Regions from separate parts of the Kocuria sp. KKT182 genome, predicted to be linked through region 1. Evidence: riboswitches for the same ligand, from Rfam matches in the RefSeq annotation. Region 1 holds a riboswitch; the other holds the start of a gene.
What was found. A riboswitch is a leader RNA that binds a small molecule or an ion and turns the genes downstream of it on or off. The one in region 1 is predicted to bind S-adenosylmethionine.
Positions count from the first base shown of each region.

Region 2: it holds a riboswitch for S-adenosylmethionine, as region 1 does, so the genes downstream of both, ACZ2G1_RS00295 (bifunctional o-acetylhomoserine/o-acetylserine sulfhydrylase) here and ACZ2G1_RS08725 (LLM class flavin-dependent oxidoreductase) in region 1, are expected to answer to the same signal.

Region 1 is NZ_CM145757.1:1,883,116-1,890,668, reverse strand. It holds gene ACZ2G1_RS08735 (maleylpyruvate isomerase N-terminal domain-containing protein) at 59-736, shown strand; gene ACZ2G1_RS08730 (CoA-binding protein) at 822-1,286, shown strand; SAM riboswitch class IV at 1,429-1,543, shown strand; gene ACZ2G1_RS08725 (LLM class flavin-dependent oxidoreductase) at 1,622-3,040, shown strand; gene ACZ2G1_RS08720 (baeRF2 domain-containing protein) at 3,134-4,264, opposite strand; gene ACZ2G1_RS08715 (hypothetical protein) at 4,425-4,643, shown strand; gene ACZ2G1_RS08710 (SDR family oxidoreductase) at 4,683-4,994, opposite strand; gene ACZ2G1_RS08705 (DUF4397 domain-containing protein) at 5,148-5,966, shown strand; gene ACZ2G1_RS08700 (class F sortase) at 6,068-6,754, shown strand; gene ACZ2G1_RS08695 (RNA polymerase sigma factor) at 6,884-7,447, shown strand; gene ACZ2G1_RS08690 (anti-sigma factor) at 7,431-7,553, shown strand, end outside.
Region 2 is NZ_CM145757.1:72,093-79,645, reverse strand. It holds gene ACZ2G1_RS00305 (SGNH/GDSL hydrolase family protein) at 1-808, shown strand, start outside; gene metX (homoserine O-acetyltransferase MetX) at 843-2,027, opposite strand; gene ACZ2G1_RS00295 (bifunctional o-acetylhomoserine/o-acetylserine sulfhydrylase) at 2,024-3,436, opposite strand; SAM riboswitch class IV at 3,513-3,628, opposite strand; gene ACZ2G1_RS00290 (VOC family protein) at 3,772-4,410, shown strand; gene ACZ2G1_RS00285 (CPBP family intramembrane glutamic endopeptidase) at 4,434-5,213, opposite strand; gene ACZ2G1_RS00280 (S9 family peptidase) at 5,327-7,498, shown strand.

The DNA.
Region 1 (7,553 bases):
CCGTGGTGATCGCGACACATCGCTGGCACGGGAGCCCTCCGTGCCCCACCATGGACCCATGACGAGCCGCAGAAGCCCGGCCCGGGCGGACCTGGTGCGCGACGCCTGCGCGGCGTTCGGCGCGGTCCTCGACGGGCTCGGCGACGACGACTCCTGGGCCGCCACTGGCTGCCCGGGGTGGTCGGTCCGGGACCTCACCCACCACTGCGCGATGGACGCCCTGCGGGGGCTGGTCGCGCTGCATACGCCCACCACCGCCCGCCCCGACCGGGACGCCGCGACCTACTGGACCGACTGGGGCGGCGATCCCGCGGGGGCCGCCGAGGCCCGGCGCCACACCCGCGTGGCCGCGTCCATGGTCCTGGACTGGGAGCCGGTGCGCGCCCTCCACCGCGAGACCACCCGGGCGCTCGTGCACGCCGCGCAGCACTGCGGCGACGGCGCGGTCCGCACCCAGGGGCACGTGCTGCGCGTCGAGGACCTGCTGAGCACCCTCGCGGTGGAGGCCACGGTCCACCACCTGGACCTGATCCAGCACCTGGACGGCTCCCCGGGTCCCGCCGTGGACGGGCTCGCCGAGGTCCGCCGGGTCCTCACCGACCTGTGGGAGCGGGAACCGCTCGAGCACTGGAGCGACGAGCACTTCGCCCGCGTGGGCACCGGCCGGGCGGAGCTGACCGCCCAGGAGCGTGCGGAGCTGGGCGCGCACGCGGACCTCCTGCCGCTCTTCTCCTGACCCTCCCCCCTCCGCGAGGTCGCCGACACGTGCAATCCCGCGGAGGAAGAAGGAGGGGGAACGGGTTCCGTGCCAGGCTGGGGGCATGAGCCGCAACGACCCCGCCGTCATCGACCGCCTCATGACACGGCCCGGCCGGTGGGCCGTGGTGGGGCTGACCGGCAACACGGCCCGTCCGGCGCACTCGGTGGCGAAGCGGATCCGGGACGACCTCGGCATGACGATCGTCCCGGTCAACCCGAAGGGCGAGCCGGTGCACGGCGAGCCCGGCCACCGCACGCTCGCCGAGGTCCCGGGGCCGATCGACGTGGTGGACTGCTTCGTGAACTCCCGCCGCGTCGGCGCGGTGGTGGACCAGGCCATCGCCGTGGGCGCCGCCGCGGTGTGGCTGCAGCTGGGCGTCGTCGACGAGGACGCCGCCGCCCGGGCGGAGCGGGCCGGCCTCGACGTGGTCATGGACACCTGCCCCCTGATCGAGCTCCGGTCCCTGCTCCGGCGGGGCTGGACCCTGGACCCGGGCCGGACCCCGCCGCTCGCCCCGCCCGGCTGAACGACCCGGCTGAGCGACCCGGCGGAGCCGCCCGAACCGGGTGGGCGCAGGCCCGATGCGGGCCGGGACCGTCCCCGTGCGGCGGGACCGCACAGGGGTTGCACCCGGTCAGGGGCCACCCGCTAAGCTGTCCCCCGACGACGATGACGAGTCCCGACACGAAGCTCTGGCTGGTCGGGCGGCAACCCTCTCCCGTAGCGGGGTGCCCCAGATGAACATCGGGCCGCGGTGCACGTGCTCCGCGGCAAGTACGGCGCCCACCAGTGCGTCGGACCCGCGGGCAGGTCTCCACGACGCACGGGCGCGGGTCGGCATCGACCCGGGAGGAACACCCCATGAGCAAGCGCATCGCCCTGAACGCCTTCGACATGACCTGCGTGGGCCACCAGGCCCCCGGTCTGTGGAAGCACCCCCGCTCCCGGGCGGACGAGTACAACACGATCGAGTACTGGACGGACGTCGCCCAGGTCCTGGAGAAGGGGCTCTTCGACGCGCTGTTCCTCGCGGACGTCGTCGGGTACTACGACGTCTACCAGAACTCCGCGGCGCCGGTGATCCGGGACGCTACCCAGATCCCGGTCAACGACCCCTTCATGCAGATCTCCGCGATGGCGGCCGTGACGAAGCACCTCGGCTTCGGCGTGACGAGCGCGATCACCTACGAGCAGCCGTACCCGCTCGCCCGGAAGTTCGCGACCCTCGACCACCTCACGAAGGGCCGGATGGGCTTCAACGTGGTGACGTCCTACCTGAAGTCGGCCGCCGAGAACCACGGGCTGACGGAGCAGATCTCCCACGACGAGCGCTACGAGATCGCCGAGGAGTTCATGGAGGTCTGCTACAAGCTCTGGGAGGGCTCCTGGGAGGACGGCGCGGTCCGGCGCGACCGGGTCAACGGGGTCTTCGCCGACCCGGCGCTCGTCCACCCGATCCAGCACCACGGCAGGTACTTCGACGTCCCCGGCATCGGGCTGACCGAGCCGTCCCCGCAGCGCACGCCGCTGATCTTCCAGGCCGGGGCCTCCTCCCGCGGGCGGGCGTTCGCCGGCCGCCACGCGGAGGCGGTGTTCGTGGGCGGCATCCGCCCGGACCTGACCCGGGTGGTGACCGACAAGCTGCGCGACGAGGCGGAGGCCGGCGGCCGGAACCGGGACGACCTCAAGATCTTCGCCATGCTGCACGTGATCGTCGACGAGACCGACGCGAAGGCCGAGCAGAAGCGCCGCGACTACGAGCGGTACGCGGACACCGACGGCGCGCTGGGCCTCGTGGGCGGCTGGTCCGGGCTGGACCTGGGCCGCTACGACGAGAACGACGTCCTGGAGTACATCAAGACCGACTCGATCCAGTCCTTCCTGACCCCCTTCACCACGGCCGACCCGCACAAGAAGTGGACGATCAAGGAGGTCGCCAAGCACATCTCGATGGGCGGCATGGGCGTGCCGATCGTCGGGTCCCCGCAGACCGTGGCCGACGAGCTCGAGCGGTGGATCGACGAGGGCGGGCTGGACGGCATCAACCTCGCCTACCACGTGTCCCCGGGCTCGTTCGAGGACTTCGTGGAGTGGGTCGTGCCGGAGCTGCAGAAGCGCGGCCGCTACCGCACCGGCTACGAGGGCACCACGCTGCGCGAGAACCTCTACGGCAAGGGGCAGACCAAGGTGCTCGGCACCCACCCCGCCGCCGCGTTCCGGGGCGCCTACGCGGGCAGGCCCTCCGCCGCGGACACCCCCGCCCGCCAGCTGGCCCTCTGACCCCCGTCCCCTGACCCCGCGGCTCCGCCGGGAGCACGGGGCAGGGCACGGACGAGGGGCCCCCGCGTGCGGGGGCCCCTCGTCCGTGCCGGGTCAGGACGCCGGTGCGGCGCTCCAGCGCAGCAGGGCCGCGACGTCCGTGCCGTGGGGCAGCGCCCCCGGCGGCACGAAGACGGGGCGGCCGTCGGTCAGCACCGCGGCGCGCACCAGCGCGGCGTCGGCGGAGACCCGGCCCAGCACGCCGGCGCCCACGGCCTCCGACTCCTCCAGGGCGATCCACGGCTCGGCGTCCAGGGCGATGAGCTGCTGCTCCGTGTCCAGGTGGGTGTCGTCGATCAGCAGCGTCTCCGCCTGGGCCTGCTGCAGGGCGGAGACCACGGGCGCCATCCCCGAGACGGCGGTGGGGTCCGCGCGTCCCTGCTGCTCGGCGAGCCGCTCGAGCAGCGCCTGCTGGCGGTGCGCCACGACCTCCGCCACGCGCTCCTCGACCTGGTGGTCGAAGTCGGCGGACTTGCTGCCCTCCGCCCGGGTGTTGGCGTCCACGACGCTCAGCATCCCTCGGCTCGCCTTGGACAGCTGCTCCTCGACCAGGCCCCGGGCCCGCAGGTCCCCGGCCAGGACGACGAGCTGGGCCCCGCTCTCGGCCACGACCTTGTCGATCTGCTCGGCCACCTGCTCGGTGTTGCGCCGCCACACGTCCTCCGTGTGCCGCTGCCAGCGCCCCTGCGACCAGCCGCCCCCGGGGAACTTCTTCAGGTGCTCGGTCTCGCCCTCGATCTGCTGCTCGTCCGCGGCCCGGACGCGGCTGGCGTGCTGGAGGCAGATCTCGCCGCCGTCCCGGCCCACCTCGGCGACCACGTACGGGAAGTCGTCCGGGCGGTGCCGGAACAGGGGAGTGAGATCGGGGACGTCCTCCACCTGGACGACACCGCTGCCGGCCCGGGGCCCGGGGAGGACCTCGTCGATCTCCACGGTGCCTCCGCGCACCAGCAGGTACCGGCACACCGGGTCCGGCACGCCCTCGGCCGGGCGCACGGCGGCCTCCACCGCGGCGAGGTCGGCCTTGCTCGCACCCTGGCGCTCCAGCTCTCGGCAGATGTTCTCCGGAAGCACGTCGATGGCGTGCAGCGAGTCGACGGTGCCGGTGCTGATGTCCGTGTACACGGTGCACCAGGGGCCCTTGCTCTTGAACAGTTCGGCGTAGCGGTGGAATCGGCTCGTCATGATCGACAACTCCTGCTGTTGAGCGGTGCTTCCTGTGGTGCAGACCACGTTATCCGACCACCAGGGGGCTGGGAACAGACGGCCCGACGAGTAGGGTCGGAGGCACACGACCGGCCCCACGGCCGGTGGTCCCGCAGGTCCCACGACGCAGGAGGCAGTCATGAGCGACGTACCCGAGTACGACGAGGCCGACCGGCTCGAGCAGTCGATCGACGCCGATCAGCAGGATCTCGACGACCAGGACGAGGAGGCTCCGGTGCACGCGCCCGACCGCTCGGAGGCGTCCTCCCTCGAGGCGAACCCCGACGACCTCGTGGAGCAGGACCAGGAGGTCGTCCTCGACGAGCCGCAGGAGGTCTCCACGCTCGAGGAGGAGTGAGCCGCGCACCGCGCGGGGGCAAGGACCCCGCGCGGTGCGTCACACCGCGGACCAGCCGCCGTCCGAGGGCATGATCACGCCGTTGACGTTGGAGGCGTCGTCGCTCGCGAGGAAGGCGATGACGGCGGCGACCTGCTCTGCCGTGGCCGTGGCACCGGGGGCGACCGCGTTGGTGCGGATGCCGTCCGCGGCGTGCATGAGGGCGGTGCTCTTCGTCAGCCCGGCCACGGCGTGCTCGGAGGCGGTGTAGGCCGCGCCCGCGGCGGAGCCGCGCAGGGCCGCCTCGGAGGCCACGTTGACGATCGCGTCCCGTCCGGAGGCCCGGAGCAGCGGGATCGCCGCGCGGGCCACGGCGCCGCCCTCTTCATGGTGGTGCGGAACGGGCCCGGAAAAACTTCCCGGAAAAAATGTGACCTGCTGCATCCACGGAGGGGTCAACGGCGGTAGTACGGGTGCAAGGTCGATTCCGCTTCCGCCAGGGAGCCCGTTCAAGGAGCAGTTACCATGCGCAAGACCCTTTCCGCTGCAGCAGTCCTCGGCCTCGGTGCCGGTGCCCTCAGCATGAGCCCGGCGTTCGCCGCCGAGCACGCCGAGCTCTCCGTGCTCCACGGCGTCCCCGACACCGTCGTGGACGTCTACGTCAACGGTGAGCTCACCCTCGACGACTTCGAGCCGGGCACCCTGGCCGGCCCGCTGGAGCTGCCCGCCGGCAGCTACGACCTGGCCATCACGGCCCCCGACGCCGCCGACGCCTCGGAGCCGATCATCGGTCCCGTCACCGCCGACCTGCAGACCGGGATGAGCTACACGGCCGCGGCCCACCTCGACGCCGAGGGCAACCCCACGGCCGCCCTGTTCACCAACGACATGTCCGAGATCGAGGCCGGGAAGTCGCACCTGACCGTCCGGCACGTGGCCGCGGCCCCGGCCGTGGACGTCCTCGCGGGCGACCAGGCGATCATCACCGGGCTCGAGAACCCGAACGAGGAGACCCTCCCGGTCGACGCCGGCACGGTCTCGGCGTCCGTGGCCGCCGCGGGCACCACCGAGCCCGTCATCGGCCCCGCCGATCTCGAGCTCGCCGAGGGCACCCACAACATCGTGTACGCGTGGGGCTCCCTCGAGGCCGGGAACCTGGACCTCGCCGTCCAGACCCTGGAGGGCATGGAGCAGGCGCCCGAGGCCGTGCCGGGCGGCCAGTCCGGCCTCGCGGCCCAGGAGCAGCGCACGATGCTGACCGCCGGCCTCGCGGCCGCCGGTGCGCTCGGGCTGATCGGCGCGGCGTACGGTGCCCGCCGGGTGCTCGCGGGAAACCGCCGGTAGTGAGCGGTCCTGACAGGCACGGTCCGGGTGCGCGGCAGGCTGCGGCCCACCGCGCGCCCGGACCGACAACTCCCGGCACCCGTCGTCGTCGTCTGGCGGCGGTGGGTGCCGGGGCGGTCGCCTCGGTGTCCCTGCTCGCGGCAGCGGCCGTCACCGCTCTCCCGGAGAGCGGGGCCGTGCCGCCCGCGAACTCCCTGGCGGCGGGACCGTACCAGGGCGAGGAGGCGGTGCCGGCACTCGCCGGCCTCGACCGTCCGGTCTCCGCGGAGGCCCCGGCGCAGTCCGCCGCGGCACCCGCGGAGATCCCGGTCGCTCCCGCCACCCAGGCGCCCGCCGAGAAGGTCCCCGCCCCCGTGCGGGTGGTCGTGGACGGCTCCCCGATCGACATGCCGGTGGTCCCGGTGGGGGTCGAGGACAACGGGGCCATGACCATCCCGGACAACCACGTGGAGCTGGGCTGGTACCGGTACGGTCCGTCCCCCGGGGCGGACGAGGGCGCCGCGGTCGTCGCCGGCCACGTCGACACCCTCACCGAGGTCACGCCGATGGCGCAGCTCAAGGACGTGCCGGTCGGGGCGGAGGTCCGCGTGGAGCGCGCGGACGGGAGCGTCCAGCGCTACCGCACCGAGTCCGTCCAGCACGTGCACAAGAAGTCCCTCGCGGAGGCGGACCTGTTCCGCCGGACCGGCGAGCCGGTGCTCCACCTCGTGACGTGCGGCGGGGAGTGGCTCGAGGAGATCGGGGACTACGAGGACAACGTGGTGCTGCGGGCGGTCCCGGTGCCCTGAGCGGCGGAGGGAGGCGAGAGGCGCATGACCGGATGGCCGGTGTCCACTAGGCTGGGCAGGACTCGTGCGCCCGGGCACCGCCCGGCCGCCCGCGACCACGACCTCCGCCCCACGAGGAGTCCTTCCACGATGCCGCCGCCGCCCCCGGACTGGGGACCCGAGCTCGACGCCGCGTTCGCCGCGGGGGACGAGCAGGCGCTGAGTGCCGCGTACCGGCACTGCGCCGGGGTCATCCGGGGTCTCGCCCTCCGGGCGCTGCGCGACGACGCGGGTGCCGACGACGTGGTGCAGGAGGTCTTCATCCGGGCGTGGAAGTACCGGTCCGGCTACCGCCCCGAGCACTCCTCGGCCCCCGCCTGGCTCATCGGGATCGCGCGCAACTGCATCGCCGACGCCGCGAGGACCGCCGGCCGCGAGGCGGAGCGGCGCCAGGCGGACGCGGTGCGCACCGACCGGGAGCCGCGGCACGAGGAGTCGGACCTGCTGGTGGACCGGCTCGTGGTGCGGGCGGAGGTCGAGCGGCTCGGGCCCCCGAAGTCGACGATCATGGCGCTGGCGTTCTACGAGGAGCTCACGCACCAGCAGATCGCACAGCACCTGGACCTGCCCCTCGGCACGGTCAAGAGTCATCTGAGGCGCGGCCTCACGAACCTACGAACACGATTGGGAGACGGTCATGGCACACCTGAGTGAGGAGTCGCTGACGCTCCTGGCTCTGGGTGAGGCCCTCGACCCCCAGAGCCGGGAGCACGTCGCCTCCTGCGCGGACTGCACGGCCGAGCTCGCGTCCCTGCAGCGC
Region 2 (7,553 bases), 1.8 Mb from region 1:
CGACTCGTTCACGGAGGGCATCGGGGACCCGGACCCCGGCTCCCCCGGCGGGCACCGCGGCTGGGCGGACCGGGTCGCCGAGGAGCTGAACCGCCTCGCCCCCGGCCTGTCCTACGCCAATCTCGCGATCCGCGGCCGGCTCTTCCGCCAGATCGTCGACGAGCAGGTGGCACCGGCCCTGGAGCTGACCCCGGACCTCGTGACGGTCTGCGCGGGCGGCAACGACATGCTGCGCCCCGGCGGGGACCCGGACGCGATCGCCGAGGAGATGGACGACGTCGTGGGCCGGCTCGCGGCGAACGGGGCGACGGTCGTGCTGGTCGGCGGCCCGGACATCGGCGCCACGCCCGTGCTGCGCGGGATCCGGGGCCGGATCGCTGTCTACAACGAGAACGTGCGCGTGGTCGCGTCCCGGCACGACGCCGTGCTGGTGGACCTGTGGGGGCTGCGGGAGCTCGCGGACCCGGCGATGTGGGACCCCGACCGGCTGCACTTCTCGCCCCTGGGCCACCACCGGATCGCGGTCGAGGCCCTGGACACCCTGGGCCTCGCGCACGGCCTCGTGCCCGAGGTGGTGCCCGACCGCCCGCCCTCGTCCTGGCGGCAGGCCCGCGGCGAGGACCTCGTCTGGGCCCACCGCTATCTGCGCCCGTGGGTGGCCCGCCGGATCCGGCGCACCAGCTCCGGGGCGCAGGTCCGGCCGAAGCGGCCGCACTTCGGCACCCCCACCGTGCCCGGGGGCGGCGTCGCGCCCGGCGAGGGACCCGGGGCGGGCCCCGGCGACGACCGGGGTGCCGCGGACGGCTGAGCGAGCGGGAACGGCTGAGGACCCCCGTCCCGGCTCAGCGCTCGGGCAGCACGGTCTCCACGAGCAGCTTGCCGAGCTGGGGAGCCTCGATGAGGAAGCCGTCGTGGCCCGAGGGCGAGGTCAGGGTGTGCCGCCGGACGTCCCCGGGCAGCGCGGCGGCCAGGACGTCGGACTCGCGGGGCAGGTAGAGCCGGTCGGAGTCCACCGCCGCCACGAGCCACTCGCACGAGGTCACGGACAGCGCCTCCTCGAGCGTGCCGCGGCCCCGGGCGACGTCGTGGGACATGAGCGTCTCGTTGACGGCGAGGTAGCTGTTGGCGTCGAAGCGGCCCGCCAGCTTGGACGCCTGGTGGTCGAGGTAGCTCTCCACCTGGTAGCGCCCCCGCCCGCCGGCGTGCGTGTCGATGACCTGCTCCTCGGCCTGCGGCGAGCGCCCGAACCGGTGGTGCAGCTCGTCGGCCGAGCGGTAGGTGATGTGGGCGATCCGCCGGGCCAGGCCCAGGCCCGTGACGGGAGGCGGGCCGTCGTAGTAGTCCCCGCCGCGGAAGTGCGGGTCCTGGCGGATCGCGAGGTTCTGCGCCTGGCCCCACGCGAGCTGCTCGGCGCTGGACTGGGCGCACGCGGCGACCACCGCGCACGCCCGGACCCGGTCCGGGTGGGTCACGGCCCACTCCAGGGCGCGGGCCCCGCCCATGGAGCCGCCGATGACCAGGCGCCAGGCGTCGATGCCGAGGGCGTCGGCCAGCGCCGCCTCGGCGTGCACGGAGTCCCGGACGGTGATGAGCGGGAAGCGGGAGCCCCAGGGGCGGCCCTCGGGGTCCACGCTCGGCGGCGCGGGGGTCGCCGGGCCCGTGGACCCGTAGCAGCCGCCCACGATGTTGGTGCAGACCACGAACCACCGGTCCGTGTCGATGGCGGCGCCGGGGCCGATCAGGCCCTCCCACCAGCCGCCGCTCTCGGCGGCGCGCCGCTCGGCCTCGGGGGCGCCGGGGCGGGCCCGGCCGGCCGCCACGTGGGTGTCCCCGGTGAGGGCGTGCTCGACGAGCACCGCGTTGGAGGCGTCCGGCGCGAGCGTCCCCCACGTCTCGTAGGCGATCCGGACGTCGGGCAGCCGGAAGCCCGACTCGAGCTCCAGCTCGCCGATCCCGGCGACCCGCGGCACGCCGTCCTCGCGGACGGCGGTCCCGGCGCCGGAGCCCCTCACGACCGTCACGGTCACTCCTGTCCTCCCTGCGCGGCCGCGGCCGCGGCGAAGCCCTGCTCCAGGTCCGCCAGGATGTCGTCGATGTGCTCCAGGCCCACGGACAGGCGCACGAAGCCGGGCTCCACGCCGGCGGCCAGCTGCTCCTCGGGCAGGAGCTGGCTGTGCGTGGTGGACGCGGGGTGGATCACGAGGGAGCGCACGTCGCCGATGTTGGCGACGTTCGAGTGCAGGGTCAGGGCGTCCACGAAGGCGGCCCCGGCCTCCCGGCCGCCGTCGAGGACGAAGCCCAGGATCGACCCGGCGCCCCGGGGCGCGTACTTCTGCGCCCGCTCGTGCCACGGGGAGGACTCCAGCCCGGCCCAGGACACCGAGCGCACGTCCTCGCGGGCCTCGAGCCAGCGGGCCACCGTCCCGGCGTTGGCCACGTGCCGCTCCATCCGCAGGGACAGCGTCTCGATGCCCTGCTCGATGAGGAACGCGTTGAACGGGGAGATCGCCGAGCCGAGGTCGCGCAGCAGCTGCACCCTGGCCTTGAGGATGTAGGACAGGTTGACGCCGAAGGGCCCCTCCGCGCCCAGGGCCTCGGCGTAGACGAGGCCGCCGTAGGACTCGTCCGGCTGGTTGAAGCCGGGGAAGCGGTCCGGGTAGCGGCCGTAGTCGAAGGCCCCGGAGTCCACGATCACGCCGCCGATGGCCGTGCCGTGCCCGCCGAGGAACTTGGTGGCCGAGTGCACCACGACGTCCGCGCCCCAGCGCAGGGGCTGGACGAGGTAGGGGGTCGCCACGGTGTTGTCCACGATGAGCGGGACCTCGTGGTCGTGGGCGATCCCGGAGACCGTCTCGATGTCGAGGACGTCGTTGCGCGGGTTCGGGATCGTCTCGGCGAAGAAGGCCTTCGTGTTCGGCCGGACCGCCCGCCGCCACGCCTCGGGATCGTCGGGGTCGGAGACGAAGGTGGTCTCGATGCCGAGCTTGGGCAGCGTGAACTTGAAGAGGTTGTAGGTCCCGCCGTACAGGCTGGGGCTGGCCACGAGGTGGTCCCCCGCGCCGGCGACGTTGAGCACGGCGAACGTCGTCGCCGACTGCCCCGCGCTGAGCATGAGGGCGCCCACGCCGCCCTCCAGGGCGGCGATCCGGTTCTCCACGACCTCCGTGGTCGGGTTGCCGATCCGCGTGTAGATCGGGCCGAGCTCGGCGAGCGCGAAGCGGTCGGCGGCGGCCTGGGCGTCGGGGAAGACGAAGGACGTGGTCTGGTGGATCGGCAGGGCGCGCGAGCCGGTGACCGGGTCGGGGCTCTGCCCCGCGTGGATCTGCCGGGTCTCGAAGGCCCAGCCCCCGGGGTTCTCGGGGGTGGGGCGCTCGGCCGCGGCCACGTCGGTGCGGGCGGCGGAGGCGTCGGTGCTGGAGGCGGGGAGATCGGACATGCCGTGGGACTCCTTGTGGATCTCAGGGGTCCCGTCCCGGCCGAGGCGGTGCGGCCGGGAACGGCCGGGCGCCGGGGACCCGCGCTTGCTCGCTCGCCGGTCGCGAGGAGCCTGGTCTTCACCCAGGGCACCCCACCGCGGTGGAGGGTTGCCGGCCAGCTAGCTGGGGCTTGGACGCTGGCGCTCATGACCTGGACAGCATTCTCCGGATCAGGCCCGCACGGCGTCAAGCCGGGGCCGGGCGTGACGCCCCGCCCGGGGGTGTCGCCCGCACGGTGCCCGGCGCGTCGCGGACCGATTTGGAGACGAAACTCACAGGGTGCCACGATGTGCCCATGAGAGTCGACCACGTGTCCTACGCCTGCCGCCCGGAGGGCCTGGAGGCCACCACCGAGCGCATCGCCGACCAGCTCGGGATCGAACCGGTCAAGGGCGGGGTGCACCCCCGTTTCGGCACCCGCAACATGATCCTGCCGCTCACGAACCACCAGTACGTGGAGGTCGTCGAGGTCCTCCAGCACCCGGCGGCGGAGAAGGCGCCCTTCGGCCAGGCCGTGCGCGCGCGGTCCGCCGCCGGCGGCGGCTGGCTGGGCTGGGTCGTGGAGGTCGAGGACCTCGCCCCCTTCGAGCAGCGCCTGGGGCGCCGCTCCGTGCCCGGCCACCGGGTGTTCCCGGACGGCCGGTGCCTCGAGTGGCACCAGATCGGCGTCAAGGGCCTGATCGCCGATCCGCAGCTGCCGTTCATGATCCACTTCGACTCCGCCCCGGAGATGCACCCGTCCCAGGCGCGGATCACGGACGTCGGGCTCGCGGGGATGACCATCGCCGGTGCCCCGGAACGGGTCGCCGAGTGGCTGGGCGCCCCCGTCGAGACCGCGCTCGAGGACCTCGAGGTCGACTGGCGCTATCCGGACGGCACCCCCGGGGTGCTCTCCGTCTCGTTCAGCACCCCGGACGGCGCCGTCACCATCTGAGACCGGGCACCGCGGGGCGGGGCTCAGCCCAGCAGCCGGGCTGCCCCGAGGAAGCCGACGGCGTCCAGCAGGAAGTGCGCGACGACGAGAGGCATCACCCGGCCGGTGCGCCGGTAGAGCTCCGCGAAGACGAGGCCCATCACCACGTTGCCGAGGAAGGGCCCGATCCCCTGGTAGAGGTGGTAGCTGCCGCGGAACAGGGCCGTGACCACCAGCACCACGGGCCAGCTCCACCCGATGCGGGTCAGCCGGTCGGTCAGGAACGCGACCACCACGACCTCCTCGACCAGGGCGTGGCGCACGGCCGAGAGCAGCAGCACGGGCACCGTCCACCAGTGCGCGGCGAGCCCGGACGTGGTCACCTCCGCGGTGACGCCCAGGGCCCGGCCGGCGCCGTAGAGCGCCAGCGTGCCCAGGCCCATGAGCAGGAAGAGCACGGTGCCGAGGCCCAGGTCCGGGAGGGGCATCCGGGCGTCGAGGCCGATCCGCCGGCGGACCGTGCCCAGCGCCCCGGCGGAGCCGGCGAGCAGGTAGAGCGCGAGCAGCACCGGCACCAGGTCCAGGGCGATCCCGGTGAGCTGGCGCAGCAGGTCGATGAGGGGCTGCGGGCTCAGCGGCGGGTTCATCGTGGCCTGCGCCTCGGAGAGCGGTCCGCGCGCCAGGTGCTCGGCGAGGGACAGCACCGCCCAGAGGGCCGAGGCGCCCAGGGACACCCCGAGCACCAGGAGCACCTGCACCCACAGGTCGGCGCGGGTGGAGCCGAAGGCGGGCGGTCGCGGGGCGAGGTGGGCAGGGGTGCTCATGCGGCCATTCTGGCACCGGCCCGCCGGCCGCCCCGTGCAGCCCGCGCCGGGCGCCCCCGGGCCCGCCCGGACCGCCCCTCCCCACCCGGGACGTCTTCCCTAGGATGGGGACCATGACTGTCCTTCCCCCGCAGATCCGCCAGCAGCCCGTCGAGCGCGCTTTCCACGGCCACGTGTTCTCCGACCCGTACGAGTGGATGCGGGACAAGGACTCCCCCGAGGTGCTGGCCCACCTCACCGCGGAGAACGAGTACGCGGAGTCCGCCACCGTCCACCTCACGGGCCTGCGGGAGACGATCTTCGGGGAGATCAAGGACCGCACCCAGGAGACCGACCTGTCCGTGCCCAGCCGGCGCGGCGCCTGGTGGTACTTCGCCCGCACCGTGGAGGGCGGCGCGCACCAGGTGTTCTGCCGGGTCCCGGCCGTGACCACCGGCGACGTGCTGGCGGACTGGACCCCGCCTGTCGTCGAGCCCGGCACCCCCATGGCCGGGGAGCAGGTGCTCCTCGACGCCAACGCGGAGGCCGCGAAGCACGAGTTCTACTCCCTGGGCAGCTTCGACGTCTCCGAGGACGGGGAGCTGCTGGCCTGGGCCGAGGACGTCACCGGCGACGAGCGCTTCACCCTGCGGGTCCGGGACCTCACCACGGGGGCGCTGCTCGCCGACGAGATCCCCGGGACGTTCTACGGGTCCTTCCTCACCCCGGACGCGCGCGCCGTGTACTACACGGTGGTGGACGAGTCCTGGCGCCCCCACCAGCTGCGCCGGCACGAGCTGGGCACCCCGGTGGCCGAGGACGTCGTCGTCCACGAGGAGGCCGACCCCGGCCTGTGGCTCGGGGCGGGCCTGTCCGCGGACCGGCGCTGGATCGTGGTGGAGGCCATGTGCTCCGAGTTCTCGGAGCAGCTCATCCAGCCGGTCGCGGACCCGGCCGCGCCGCTGCGGGTGGTGCTGCCCCGCACCGACCGGGTGCTCTACGAGGCGGAGCCCCTGCTGCTGGACGGGCGGGAGCAGATCCTGCTGACCCACGACCACGAGGCCCCGAACTCCCGGATCTCCCTCATGGACCCGGCCGACCTCGGCCGCCCGGTCGCGGAGGTGGCCCTGCGCGACGTCGTGCCGGCCTCGGACACCGTCCGCGTCAACGGCTGCGCCGTGACGGCCACCCACCTGGTGGTCTCCGTCCGGGCGGACACCACGCTGCGGGTCCGGCTGCTCCCGCTCGCCGGGCTGGGCACGGACGCCCAGGCCGCCCCCGTGGAACCGGCCTTCGCCGAGGAGCTCTACACCGCGAGCGTCTCCGCCGCGGAGCACGACGCCCCCGTGGTGCGCCTGTCCTACACGTCCTTCACGACGCCCCCGCGCGTCTACGACCTCTTCGTGGCGGGCGCCACCGGGGACGACGGCGCACTGCCCGCCGAGCCGCTGCTGCGGCGCGAGGCCACGGTGCTCGGCGGCTACGACCCCGCCGACTACGCGGTGGAGCGGGACTGGGCCACCGCGGCGGACGGGACCCGCATCCCCGTCTCCCTGGTCCGCCGCGCCGACCTCGACCTCTCCGTGCCGGCACCGGTGCTGCAGTACGCCTACGGCTCCTACGAGCACAGCACCGACCCCGCGTTCTCGGTCTCCCGGCTGTCCCTGCTGGACCGCGGCGTGGTCTGGGCCGTGGCCCACGTGCGCGGCGGCGGGGAGCTGGGGCGGACCTGGTACGAGCACGGCAAGAAGCTGCACAAGACGAACACGTTCACCGACTACGTGGCGGTCACCGAGCACCTCGCCGCCCGGCCGGACGTCGACGAGCGGCGGATCCTGGTGATGGGGGGCTCCGCCGGCGGCCTGCTGGTGGGCGCGGTGCTCAACCTCGCCCCGGAGCGGTACTGCGGCGCGCTGGCGGCGGTGCCGTTCGTGGACCCGCTGACCTCCATCCTCGACCCGTCCCTGCCGCTCACGGCCCTCGAGTGGGAGGAGTGGGGCAACCCCATCGAGGACGCGCACGTCTACGGGTACATGCGCGACTACTCCCCCTACGAGAACGTCCGGCCGCTGCCCTACCCCCCGGTCCTCGCGGTCACGAGCCTCAACGACACCCGGGTGCTCTACGTGGAGCCCGCCAAGTGGGTCGCCGCGCTGCGGGAGGCCTCGACCTCCGGCGAGCCGGTGCTGCTGCGCTGCGAGATGGCCGGGGGCCACGGCGGCGCCTCGGGGCGGTACTCGCAGTGGAAGGACACGGCCTGGGAGTACGCCTGGGTGCTGGACCGGATGGGCCTCGCCGGCGCCTGAGCCGGGCCGGCGGGTTTCGCGCGCGGTCTGCCCCGCCGGCCCCCGCGGCCGAGCG